3 regions of the Arthrobacter gandavensis genome follow, and region 1 is predicted to be linked to each of the others. Evidence: predicted binding sites of a transcription regulator. Region 1 holds the regulator's gene; each other region holds the start of a gene.

Region 1 (4,211 bases):
GGCCACGGCATGGCGCGCTTCCGGGCCGGTGAGCGCGAAGACGCTCCCCGGGGCCGCTGCAGCAACGAGTTCAGGATCGCCGAAGAAGATGGGACTGGTCACTGTACGTTCCGGTGGCTAGTGGTTACCGAGGCGGTCGCGGAGCTTCGCGAAGACACCGCTGTTGCTGTTGCCGCTGACCCGGCCCTCGGCGAATTCCTCCCCGCGCAGTTCTGCGAGCCGGCGCAGCAGTTCTTCCTGCGCAGCATCGAGCTTCTGCGGTGTCTCCACCTGGACGTGCACCATCAGGTCACCCCGGCCATAACCGCGCAGGTGGGTCACGCCAAGGCCCTTGAGCGTGGTGACTTCACCGGACTGGGTTCCGGCCTTGATCTGGATTTCCCGCTCCCCGTCAAAGGTATCCATGTTGATGACTGTGCCCAGCGCGGCCGCCGTCATCGGAACCGTCAGCGTTGCGTGCAGGTCATCGCCGTCGCGCAGGAACACCGGATCGGCGTTGACCCGGATCTCGACGTACAGGTCGCCCTGCGGTCCGCCTGCGGTTCCGGCTTCGCCCTGTCCGCTGAGCTGGATCCGGGTGCCGGTTGCGACGCCGGCGGGAACCTTGATGGTCAGGGTGCGGCGGCTGCGGACGCGGCCTTCGCCGGCACATTCGTGGCACGGATCCGGGATGACCGTTCCAAACCCCTGGCAGGATCCGCAGGGTGCGGTCGTCATGACCTGGCCAAGGATTGAACGTACGGCGCGCTGGACCTGGCCGCTGCCGTGGCAGATGTCGCAGGTGCGCGGTGAGGTTCCCGGCTGGCAGCAGGAGCCCTCACAGGTGGGGCAGAGGACCGCGGTCTCGACGTCGATCTTCTTGTTGGTGCCGAAGACGGCATCCTTCAGGTCGATCCGGACGTTGATCAGTGCGTCCTGGCCGCGCCGGGTACGCGATGCCGGGCCGCGTCCGCCGCCAGGGGCACCGCCGCCGAAGAAGGTGTCGAAGATGTCCTGGAAGCCGAAGCCCTGGCCGCCGAAGCCGCCGCCAAAACCGTTGTCCGTGCCGTTTTCCTGGCCGGTGGTGTCGTACACGCGGCGCTTCTGCGGGTCGGAGAGGACCTCATAGGCATGGGTAACGGCCTTGAACTCGTCTGCCGCTCCGGGGGCAGTATTCACGTCCGGATGGAGCTTGCGGGCCAGCTTGCGGTAGGCCTTCTTGATTTCCTCGCCGGTGGCATCCCGGCTAACGCCGAGTACCTGGTAGTGATCACTCACTCGTGCACATCGCTTCCTGTGTTGCGTCCCCCGCCTCGGGGGTGGTTAGTCTTCCGCAGGGCGCCGTTCGGGCGCCTGCCGGTCTTGTGGGTCAGTTGTTCAGGACCCGGGAAAGGTAGCGGGCAACGGCTCGGACCGCTGCCATGGTGTTGGGATAGTCCATCCGGGTGGGACCGAGGATTCCCACCATAGCGGAAGCATCCGGCCCATACCCAGTGGCTACGACGGATGCTTCGGAGAGGGAACCGTAGGGATTCTCGGATCCGATCCGCACCGAAACACCCCTTGCGTCCTGTTCCATCTCGGAGAGCAGCCGCAGCATGACTACCTGCTCTTCGAGGGCTTCCAGGATGGGGCCGATGGTCAGCGGGAAGTCTCCGGTGGCGCGGGCCAGGTTCGCTGTGCCGGCCATGACCATCCGGTCTTCGCGGTTGATCCCGGCCAGTTGTTCCAGTGCCCGCCCCAGCGCCGCCGCGGTTCCGCGCAGGTGCGCCGGAACTGTGGCCAGGGTGTCCGCGAGGTGGGAGGTGATCCGGGTCAGCGTGGTACCGGCCAGTGCCTGCAGGAAATGCTGGCGGAGTTCGTGCAGGTCCTGTTCGGTCACTGGTGCAGGGGCGGTGATGACGCGCTGCTCCACCCGGCCAGTGGTGGAGATCAGGACTACCAGGACCTGGGCCGGCGCCAGCAGGACAAACTCGATGTGGCGCACCTTCGCATTGCCCAGATGGGGGTACTGGACGACGGCGACCTGGTTGGTCAGCTGGGAAAGCAGCCGTACCGTGCGGTCCAGGATGTCGTCGATGTCCTCCGCGCCTTCCAGAAGCGTCTGGATGGCGCGGCGTTCGGCAGCCGAAAGCGGCTTCAGGTCCGAAAGCTGGTCCACGAACAGGCGGTAGCCCTTATCGGTGGGGATGCGTCCGGCGGAAGTGTGCGGGGCAACGATCAGGCCCTCTTCTTCGAGGACAGCCATGTCATTGCGGATGGTCGCGGAGGAAACCCCCAGGTGGTGGCGTTCAACCAGTGCCTTTGAGCCGACGGGCTCGCGGGAGTGGACGTAATCTTCGACAATGGCCCGGAGCACCTCGAGCCTGCGTGGTTCGCTCAATGGTTTCCTCCTTCGCTGACTGGCCTTTGGCTGGCGGCTGTCATCAGGCCAGACTTAGCACTCGGTGTCCCTAAGTGCTAAGTCTAATACCATCCGCTCCCGTTGCTAGCATTGATTCCTCCGTGCCTGCGGCCAGCGCAGGCGCTTCGCCGCGTCGTCAGGAACGAGGTTTTATGCCCAGCTACGAATGGGGCCCGCAGGACATCACCGCCCCGGCCCGGAAGGCCCTGCGGCAGGTGGGCGCCGAAAAAGGCCTGGTCCTGGAAGAGGTCCAGACCGGCTGGGTAGGTGCAGTGCTCCGCACGGAGAAGTCCGGCGGAATGCACCTGGTGGTACTGGAGGATTACCGCGGGCGGACACGTTCCTTTGAACTGGGCTTCGGCTTCCTCCTGGAAGGCGAACCCGTCGAAGTTATCCCCGCCGTCAAGACGGCTGCCCCCGTGGCCCGCCGGACGGCGTCGGGCTCTGTCGCCGTCGAGGGCGTCCGTGCCCGTACCGCCCGCGCCAGCCGCATCTGGGTTGAAGGCAAGCACGACGCGGAACTGGTGGAAAAGGTTTGGGGAGACGACCTTCGGATCGAAGGCATCGTCGTCGAACCCCTCCATGGCGTAGATGACCTGGCCGGTGCCGTGCGCGGCTTTTCCCCCGGCCCCGGCAGGCGCCTCGGCATCCTCGTAGACCATTTGGTGTCCGGTTCCAAGGAATCGCGCATCGCCGCTGAAGCGATGCGGGTGCCCGGAGCCGCCGGGAACGTGCTGATTGTCGGCCACCCGTACGTTGATGTCTGGCAGGCGATCAAGCCCCACGTAATCGGCTTGGAGGCATGGCCGGCGGTCCCGCGGCATGAGGACTGGAAAACCGGAATCCTCAAGGGGCTCGGCTGGCCGCACCGCGACCATACCGACGTCGCCATGGGCTGGAAGAAGCTGTTGGGTTCGGTTCGCACCTACGCAGATTTGGAGCCGTCCCTGCTGGGCCGGGTGGAGGAAGTCATCGACTTCCTGACCGTTCAGTAGCGGTGCGCCGGAGAGCCGGCAGGCTCCCCCGCGGCACGGCACGCTGGGACACCCGGTGCCTGCTCCTGCCGCTGAAGCCAGTACCCTTGTCTAACAACAGGTACCCGCGGGGGGCGATCCCTGCGCCATCTGAGAGTTAAAGGAATAGCAACCGTGTCCAACCCACGCCCGAACCACCCGCAACCGGATAACAACGGTTCGCCGGCGCGCCCGGACTACCAGGGTGCCCCGGCCAACGCACTCCCCCTGACCGCGTCGGAAGACCGCCAGTGGGCCACCCTCTCCCACTTTGGCGGGATCCTGGGTTTTGTTCCTTCGCTCATCATCTATCTGGTGTTCCGTGACCGTGGTCCGTTCACGGCCCAGGAGTCCAAGGAAGCCCTGAACTTCACGCTGCCTCCCACCATCCTCGCGCTGGTGGCCTGGCTGCTCTCCTTCATCCCGGTGGTGGGCGGGTACTTCGCCATCCTCAACGCGCTGATCTGGATTGCCGTCGCCGTGTTCTCAGTCATAGCGGGCATCGAATGCAACCGCGGCCGGCCCTACCGCTACCGCTTCAACCTGCGCCGCTTCCGCTGACGCACCAGCATTGACGGCGTAGGCCGCGCACCACAAGACCCGCCGTTCTCCCAGGGAACGGCGGGTCTTGTGCTTGTTGCGGCGGGCCTACGGCAGCAGCCGGCGCACAACGGCGTCGGCCAGCAGCCTTCCCTTAAGCGTGAGCAGCACGGTTCCTGCAATGGCAGCCTTCGGCTCCACGAGACCGTCTGCTATCAGGCCGGCAATCTCGTGCCGGCCCTCCGGGCGCAGCAGCTCCCGCGGCAGGCCCTCGG
Region 2 (4,211 bases), on a different contig from region 1:
CCGTTGCTGCCGAGGTCAAAGAGGGCCGGTTCATGACTGCTGTTCACTGTTCCAGTCTCCGGGAAGCGGGAGCAGGATCCCAGCCGGCGGGGCGGCGCCGCCTGAATGACAACCGTGTTATTCCGGTTTACGATTGCATAAGGAAGCAGACTCTTGCCTGGACCGTGCCCGCGTGCGCCCGTGTCCGGGCGCACCGGGAAACGGGGACAGTAGATTGGCAGGATCAGCCGAAGCCGAGGCGTTTTCACTCGAAGGCGCGGTCGATCCCCAGAGTCCCCTCAGCGAGCGCGACCAGCAGATGCTCGCCCTCGAGCGCTCCTGGTGGAAGTACTCCGGGGCCAAGGAACAAGCGATCCGCGATCTCTTTGGCATGTCAGCCACAAGCTATTACCAGGTCCTCAACGCCCTGATCGACACCGAGGATGCCCTCGCGCACGATCCCATGCTGGTAAAGCGGCTGCGTAGACTGCGTACTACACGCCAGCGCGCGCGTACAGCCCGCCGCATGGGCACCGACGCCTAGGGCAATTCCCCTTACACAAGGACAGACAACGCAGCCATGAGCCAATACCCCAGGGATGAGTTCGACAAGGTCCCGGAGACCTCGACCCGCCAAGGCGTTCACCGTGAGCGGCTTATTCCGGCGCGCTCCAGCGGAATTGGCCTCATCATCACTGTGGGTGTCCTTGCCCTCTTGGTGGGACTGGCCGCGTATTTCGTGCTCCCGCGGCTGGGAATCGGCGCAGGCAGCAATGCCAGCCCCGCGGTATCAGAATCCAGTGCACCGGCCCCGGAACCGTCGCCGTCCCAGAGCCCGAGTGCCTCACCCACGCCGTCGGCCACTTCGACGCCCACTCCCACCCCGGAGCCGACGCCGGAGGCTCCGGCAGCTGACCGGACACAGCCCGTGGTGGTGCTCAACGCGAGCGGAGTCTCCGGGCTGGGCGCGGGAATTTCCGCCCGAATCGGGGCAGACGGATGGACGACAGCGCAGGTTGGCAACTGGGCGGGTATGCCCATGCAGACCTCGGTGATCTTCTTCAACGGCGAAGCGCAGCGTGCCAATGCCGAAGAGCTCGCAGCCCTGCTGGGAATCGCGACTATTACCGAGTCTCCCGAGTTCAGTTTGGTCACAGTCGTGGCCGGTCCCGGGTTCCGCTAAACCAGCGTGCCGGCCCTTTAGTTAAGACTCGATAACTATCCCCGGACCCCGTGGGTCAAGCCGCAGCCGGTGGCTAAAGTAAGGGCCAGCCGTCAGGGATGGGCAGGCAAACCACCTGCAGTCCCGGTATGGCTGCTGCCGTGGAACACCATCGCGGCAGCGGAACCTAAAAGGGGAGAATGAGTATGGCGCAGGGGATCGTCAAATGGTTCAACGGGGAAAAGGGCTACGGCTTCATTACCGTTGACGAAGCCCAAACTGATGTTTTCGTCCACTGGTCCGCGATCCAGTCCGCTGGTTACCGGACACTGGAAGAGGGCCAGCGGGTCGAGTTTGAAATTGGTGAAGGACAAAAGGGGCCGCAGGCCGAGGACGTTCGGACAGTCTAGGCTGCGGCCCGGACAAACCGAGTAGACAGAACAGTGAGCCGGGGCCCGTTGGGGTCCCGGCTCACTGTTCTGTTCAGGCTTCTTTGTTCATGCTTTGGTGTGCTGGAGGCGGCTGACCTGTGCCGGCTTACTCCCGCAGCGGGACTCCGCGGGCATCGGTCCGGAACGACTGTGCTCCGGCCAGGATCATGATTCCTTCGACGAAGCCCCAGATAGCGCCGAAGCCGAAGGTGAACAGGGTGACCAGGAGCTGCACGATTCCCAAGGTGGTGTAGCCGAGGTAGAACCGCTGGATACCGAGCCCGCCGAGGAAAATGCCGAGGAGGCCGGCAGCCAGCCGCGACTTGGGCTCGGCCCACCCGTAATACGGAGCCGGTGCGCCTTGCGGATAGCCCTGGGGGTACCCCTGCTGGTAGCCCTGGGGATAACCGGGCTGGTAGTTACCGGCAGGAGGCCCCTGCTGGTAGTACTGCTGGTATTCACCTTGGTTGCCGGGCTGCGGGTAATCGCTCTGCGGCTGACCGGCCTGCTCGTAACCGGCCTGCGGGCGACCGGCCTGCTGGCCGGGCCGGGAAGCTGAATACGTGCCGGACCCGGATGCGTACTCGCCCGGCGGCGTGCCGTAGGGCGGCGGAGCCGCGCTGGCGCCATGGGCCTGGGGTGCGTGCATCCCGTCTCCCTCGCCGTCCAGGGGAGAAGAATGGTTCGGGGGCTGGTTGGGCGCCATGGCCTGCTCCTTGGCATCGTCGTTTGGTCAGCACCGTTTGGTCAGCACGGTGGCACGGCGTGGCCGGGCCGTGCAGACACTAATCTACGCTGGCATGCGCCCCTCCGGCGGGCAGCCCCGCAGATTCGTCCGGCGGTTTCTGTGCTCAGGATGAAAACGGGGCACGGTGCCGGTCACAGGGGACCGTGACTGCTTGCACTCGAAGGTTGGGAGTGCTAATTATTGACTTAGCACTCTTGCAGACTGACTGCTAAGTCAGCGGCGTTGAGTGAACCAGCAAGCCACTGGGGTGAGGGACTGAGGATGCACGTAAAGAGATCGTGCACTCTGTCCCGTCCGTCGCGGGCACTCCAGCCAGGAATGCAACATCCAAGCATGACTGTTCCGGAAGGACGATAGCCGTTATGGCCAAGATCATTGCATTTGACGAAGAGGCACGCCGCGGCCTCGAGCGGGGCCTGAACACCCTCGCCGACGCCGTCAAGGTCACCCTCGGCCCGCGTGGCCGCAACGTCGTACTCGAAAAGAAGTGGGGCGCCCCCACGATCACCAACGATGGTGTTTCCATCGCCAAGGAGATCGAGCTGGACGACCCGTACGAGAAGATCGGCGCTGAGCTGGTCAAGGAAGTTGCCAAGAAGACGGATGACGTCGCAGGCGACGGCACCACCACGGCAACCGTCCTGGCCCAGGCCCTGGTCAAGGAAGGCCTGCGCAACGTTGCTGCCGGTGCTGACCCGCTCGGCCTGAAGCGCGGCATCGAGAAGGCAGTCGAGGCTGTCACGGCCGAACTGCTCGCCTCCGCCAAGGAAATCGAGACCAAGGAACAGATCGCGGCTACGGCTTCCATCTCCGCCGGTGACCAGCAGATTGGCGACCTGATCGCCGAAGCTCTGGACAAGGTGGGCAAGGAAGGCGTCATCACCGTCGAGGAGTCCAACACCTTCGGCCTGGAGCTCGAACTCACCGAGGGCATGCGCTTCGACAAGGGCTACATTTCCGGCTACTTCGTCACCGACGCAGAGCGCCAGGAAACGGTCCTCGAAGACCCGTACATCCTGATCGTGAACTCCAAGATCTCCTCGGTCAAGGACCTCGTTGCCGTCCTGGAGAAGGTCATGCAGTCCGGCAAGCCGCTGCTGATCATCGCCGAAGACGTCGAGGGCGAAGCCCTGGCAACCCTGGTTGTCAACAAGATCCGCGGCACCTTCAAGTCCGTTGCCGTCAAGGCTCCGGGCTTCGGCGACCGCCGCAAGGCCCAGCTGGCTGACATCGCCATCCTCACCGGCGGCCAGGTTATCGCCGAAGAAGTTGGCCTCAAGCTCGAAAACGCCACCCTGGACCTTCTGGGCAAGGCACGCAAGGTTGTTGTCACCAAGGACGAGACCACCATCGTCGAAGGTGCAGGCGACCCCGAAGAGATCGCCGGCCGCGTCAACCAGATCCGTGCCGAAATCGAGAACTCGGATTCGGACTACGACCGCGAGAAGCTGCAGGAGCGCCTGGCCAAGCTGGCCGGCGGCGTTGCAGTCATCAAGGCCGGTGCCGCAACCGAGGTTGAGCTCAAGGAACGCAAGCACCGCATCGAAGATGCCGTGCGCAACGCCAAGGCTGCCGTCGAAGAAGGCATCGTTGCCGGTGGCGGCGTCGCCCTGATCCAGGCTGGCCAGAAGGCATTCGCAAACCTGGTCCTCGAAGGTGACGAAGCAACCGGCGCCAACATCGTCAAGGTTGCCATCGACGCCCCGCTGAAGCAGATCGCCTTCAACGCAGGCCTCGAGCCCGGCGTTGTTGCAGACAAGGTCCGCGGCCTGCCGGAAGGCTTCGGCCTGAACGCTGCCACCGGCGAATACGAGGACCTGCTGGCTGCCGGCGTCAATGACCCGGTCAAGGTAACCCGTTCCGCTCTGCAGAACGCGGCTTCCATCGCCGG
Region 3 (4,211 bases), on a different contig from region 1:
GTCCATCACCACAATGCGGGTTGACCCTCCAAGGGCTGCAGCCATCACCGCGGAGAGGCCCACGGGGCCGGCACCGAACACGGCAAGGGTGGAGCCCGGTTCGGGACGCAGTACGTTCATGACTGCCCCGGCTCCGGTCTGGATGCCGCAACCAAGCGGGGCGAGGAGCGAAAGGTCGGCGTCGGGATCCACCTTGGTGACGCCGCGTTCATCCGCCAGCACCAGGTTCGAGAAGGAGGACTGCGCGAAGAAATGCCCGTGGACACCTTTCCCGTCCTTGCTGATGGTGGCGCTGCCGTCCAGCCGCTGCCCGCCCACCAGGTTCAGTTCCAGGAAGTACGTGCAGTAGGCAGGGTGGCCGCTGCGGCAGTTCCGGCACACGCCACAGCTGGTGAAGCTGAGCAGTACATGGTCACCCGGAACCACGGAGGTCACGGCGGAGCCGACGGCTTCCACGATTCCGGCTCCCTCGTGCCCCAGGACTCCGGGCAGTGGAAAGGGAATGTGCCCTGCCTGGACGCCAAGGTCCGTACCGCACACGCCGGCTGCCTCTACACGGACCAGGACCTCGTCGGGTCGGGGGTCGTCCAGGACCACGTCGGTTATTTCGAAGGGTTCGTTGATGCCGCGCAGGATCGCGGCACGCGCCTGGGTAGTCATAAGCCCCACGCTACGCGGGCAGGTGCCTGCGCGTCAGGAGTCCGGACACGGATCGGGGCGGCAGGCTGAAAGTCCGCCTGCCGCCCCGATCCGGACGCAGCCCCGTTAGGCGTTGACCGCCTCGGCGTCCTGGCGGTCTTCCGCAGCACTGAGGGAGGCACTGGAGCCGGACTGCACCTCGATGCGGCGCGGCTTGGCCTTTTCGCTGACCGGAATGATCACGTTGAGCACGCCATTCTCATAGTGGGCGGTAATGCCGTCGGTATCGATGCCCTGGCCCAGGCTGAGCTGGCGCAGGAAGGACCCGCCTTCGCGTTCCCGGGTGAGCCACTGGACGCCGTCCGTACCGCGCAGTGTGCGCTCGGCACGGATGGTCAGCAGCTGTCCGTCGACGTCGATGTCCACGGACCCCGGATCGATGCCGGGAAGGTCAACGCTCAGGACGTACCGGTCATCCTGCCGGTACAGGTCCATGGGCATGCCGCGCAGGGATTCACTGCGGACGGCCTGGGCAAAACGGTCAAGTTCACGGAACGGATCAAAGCGTGTTGCCATCACAAATCAACTCCTTCACTCCGCTGTACGCAGCGGGCTGATCTGCCATTTCGATTCAAAGTTGAGTTGGCTTCACTCAACTTTCGGCAGTAGATTAGCACTTGCAACGCGAGAGTGCTAACCCGGGTTGCTGGAGCGGAAATACCCGGTTCCGCCCGCTTTCATTCGAACCTCGTCTGGAAGGAAAGGAAGCAGTGTCCCATCCTGCGTTGTTCCGGTTTGGAACAGCCAACCGCACCGAACACCTGGAGAAACTCCGCACACTCCCCAGCCGGCTGGCCGGCTCGGCCCCGTCCCCTGCACTTGATGCGGCCGGCTGGATCAGCGGACTGTGGCTGGCCGCCGCGCTGCTGGGCATTGGTGTTTTCTCAGGCGGAACAACTTCCCTGGTGCTGGCGGTGGTGCTGCTCTACGGCACCGGCGCCGCGCTGGCCGTACTGGGGTGGCTGGCCTGGCGGGCCCTCAGCCTGCGAATGCGCCGGCGTGCTGCCTCCGAGCCAGGGGCATCGGCGGCCCGGGACTTCCTGGCCGCAACAGCTTCGGCCCGTGAAGAGATCATCCAGGCACTCTTCCCCGCTGGAGCCACCGGAACGCCCGAAGTACTGCGGGCAACGGCGCCGGCACGGGCGGCTGCAGCGGCCGCTCCCAACAGCCCCCTCCCGGCGAAGGCACCCGGCGGCGGCCCCGGTGCTGCTCCCCGGACCTCGCCGCGTTCGGGCAAATCTCCGATCCGCAAGAAGGCCAACTGCAAGTCCGCCCACCGGCGCCGCGGCGCAAAACCGCCCGCCCCGCCGGTGCAGGATGATTTCGCCCGCGCCGCCTAGACTGGGGCGCCATGGAGGAAATCAAGGAACCCGTCCAGCTGTCGCTGGAAAACGGGAAGCTAAACCCGGCTGCGGCAGGCTTCACCCGCTCACCGCTGCACGCGTTTGCGGACCTTCCCCAGGGGCTGCTGCACGGCTGGCGGACCAAGCGCTGGGAGTACTGGGGCGTGCTGACTCCGGACCTGGTGCTCGGCATGACCATTGCGCACCTGGACTATGCCGCCACGCTCCAGCTGTACGTCTTCGAGCGTGCCACCGGCAAGGAAATCGCCAGCGATCCCCTCTCGCTTCCCCCGGGATCCACCGCGCTCCTGCCCGAAACCCTCCCGCCCATCACCGCAGTGGGCACGATGGGCGGGCTGCACCTTCGCTTCCATGACGACGACGGCGGCACGCATCTGCGGGCGGAGTCGCCGCGCGTCGGCGTCGAGCTTTACGCCCCCGCGGAAGGCGACGTGCTTGGAGTCGTTGTTCCATGGTCGGACACGCGCTACCAGTACACACTCAAGGACGTGGCCCGGCGGGTCAGCGGCACCGTCACGGTTGACGGGCGGGAGTATCCGGTGGGCAAGGGCGCCTTCGCCGTGCTGGACCGCGGACGCGGACGCTGGCCATATTCGAGGCGCTGGAACTGGGCCGCCGGCTATGGCGCCTCGGGCGGGACCCGGCTTGGCCTGCAGCTTGGCGGGATGTGGACGGAGGGGACTCCCGCAACGGAAAACGCGTTGATCGTGGACGGCGTGCTGCATCATTACGACGGCGAGCTGGAGTTCAGCTACGACCTCACCGATCCGCACGCGCCCTGGCAGGTGCGCGGGCACTGGATCGACGCCACGCTGACCCCGTTCCACCGGCGCTTCGCCGCAACCAACGTTTTGGCCGTCGCCTCAAAGACCTGGCAGGCCTTCGGCGCCTGGTCCGGCTGGGCCGCTGCTCCGGACGGCACGCGCTATGGGTTGGAAGGCGTGCACGGCTGGATCGAGGAGGCACGCAACCGCTGGTAAGTCGCCCGCGCGCAGATTCCCACCCTCTGTGGCTGCTGTGCCCTGGTGGTTTCCCGCTGGTCCCACCCGTACCGGCGGCTGGGAAACCGCACACCCGGCACGTCCCACCCACACGTTTACCGGCTCTTTCGCCAATGGCACCCGGCTGCTAGGTTCTTACCGACCTCACCGATCCGAAGGAGCTCCACGTGGCCAACAGGTTTTCCTCCCTCGCCCTTGATGCCGTCAACGTGGAGAGCCAGGCCAGTTTCTGGACCGCTGCCCTGGGTTACCGGGTCGCCGAACTGTTCGACGGCGGCATCTCCCTGGCACCGGCGGAGGGAGTGGCAGGGCCTCCGATCGACATCGTCCCCGTCCCGGACGCCAAGACCGCGAAACTCCGCCTGCACATGGACCTGGTTCCCGACGGCTGCACCCAGGAAGAGGAAGTCGAGCGGCTGCTGGCTCTCGGAGCGGTGCGCGCCGACGTAGGGCAGGCACCGGATGTCCCCTGGGTTGTGCTGGCAGATCCTGAGGGCAACGAATTCTGCGTCCTTTCGGCGCGGGACTAGGCGCGCCGCAACGAAAAAGCCCCGCAGCCGTGAAGCTGCGGGGCTTTTACGTACGGATTACTCGCCGATCAGGTCGCGGATCACGATCGTCTGGTCGCGGTCCGGGCCAACGCCGATCGCGGAGAACCGGGTGCCGGACATCTTCTCCAGTGCCAGCACGTAGTTGCGGGCGTTCTCCGGCAGGTCCTCGAGGGTCTTGGCGCCGGTGATGTCCTCGGTCCAGCCGTCGAAGTACTCGAAAATCGGCTTGGCGTGGTGGAAGTCGGTCTGCGTCATCGGCATCTCATCGAAACGCACGCCGTCGACGTCGTAGGCCACACATACCGGGATCTTCTCGATGCCGGTAAGCACGTCCAGCTTGGTCACGAAGTAGTCCGTGAAACCGTTGACGCGGGAAGCGTGGCGCGCCAGCACGGCGTCGTACCAGCCGCAGCGGCGCGGGCGGCCGGTGTTTACGCCGAACTCGCCGCCGGTCTTCTGCAGGTACAGGCCCATGTCATCGAAGAGTTCCGTGGGGAACGGGCCGGCGCCAACGCGGGTGGTGTAGGCCTTGATGATGCCCACGGCGCGGTTGATGCGGGTGGGGCCAATGCCGGAGCCTACGGATGCGCCGCCGG

What was found. The regulator HrcA, encoded in region 1, represses chaperone genes, less so after heat shock. The targets are predictions, from matches to a motif close to TTNGCACTCGNNNNNNNCGAGTGCNAA.
Region 2: groL (chaperonin GroEL) is a predicted target of HrcA. The motif match lies at 2,506-2,532, and genes of this name have one in related genera.
Region 3: ABFX29_RS03355 (Hsp20/alpha crystallin family protein) is a predicted target of HrcA. The motif match lies at 1,310-1,336, and genes of this name have one in related genera.

The regions. Positions count from the first base shown of each region.
Region 1 covers NZ_BAAALV010000001.1:321,202-325,412, forward strand. Annotated here, with positions in the region: gene ABFX29_RS01515 (16S rRNA (uracil(1498)-N(3))-methyltransferase) at 1-102, opposite strand, end outside; gene dnaJ (molecular chaperone DnaJ) at 118-1,257, opposite strand; gene hrcA (heat-inducible transcriptional repressor HrcA) at 1,349-2,362, opposite strand; gene ABFX29_RS01530 (DUF3097 domain-containing protein) at 2,536-3,378, shown strand; gene ABFX29_RS01535 (DUF4870 domain-containing protein) at 3,532-3,957, shown strand; gene hemW (radical SAM family heme chaperone HemW) at 4,045-4,211, opposite strand, start outside.
Region 2 covers NZ_BAAALV010000008.1:114,639-118,849, reverse strand. Annotated here, with positions in the region: gene ABFX29_RS16265 (uracil-DNA glycosylase) at 1-47, opposite strand, end outside; gene ABFX29_RS16260 (DUF3263 domain-containing protein) at 215-523, shown strand; gene ABFX29_RS16255 (LytR C-terminal domain-containing protein) at 560-1,162, shown strand; gene ABFX29_RS16250 (cold-shock protein) at 1,348-1,551, shown strand; gene ABFX29_RS16245 (TM2 domain-containing protein) at 1,679-2,278, opposite strand; gene groL (chaperonin GroEL) at 2,683-4,211, shown strand, end outside.
Region 3 covers NZ_BAAALV010000002.1:46,168-50,378, forward strand. Annotated here, with positions in the region: gene ABFX29_RS03350 (NAD(P)-dependent alcohol dehydrogenase) at 1-660, opposite strand, end outside; gene ABFX29_RS03355 (Hsp20/alpha crystallin family protein) at 766-1,215, opposite strand; gene ABFX29_RS03360 (hypothetical protein) at 1,410-2,039, shown strand; gene ABFX29_RS03365 (DUF2804 domain-containing protein) at 2,051-3,043, shown strand; gene ABFX29_RS03370 (VOC family protein) at 3,232-3,594, shown strand; gene ABFX29_RS03375 (adenylosuccinate synthase) at 3,652-4,211, opposite strand, start outside.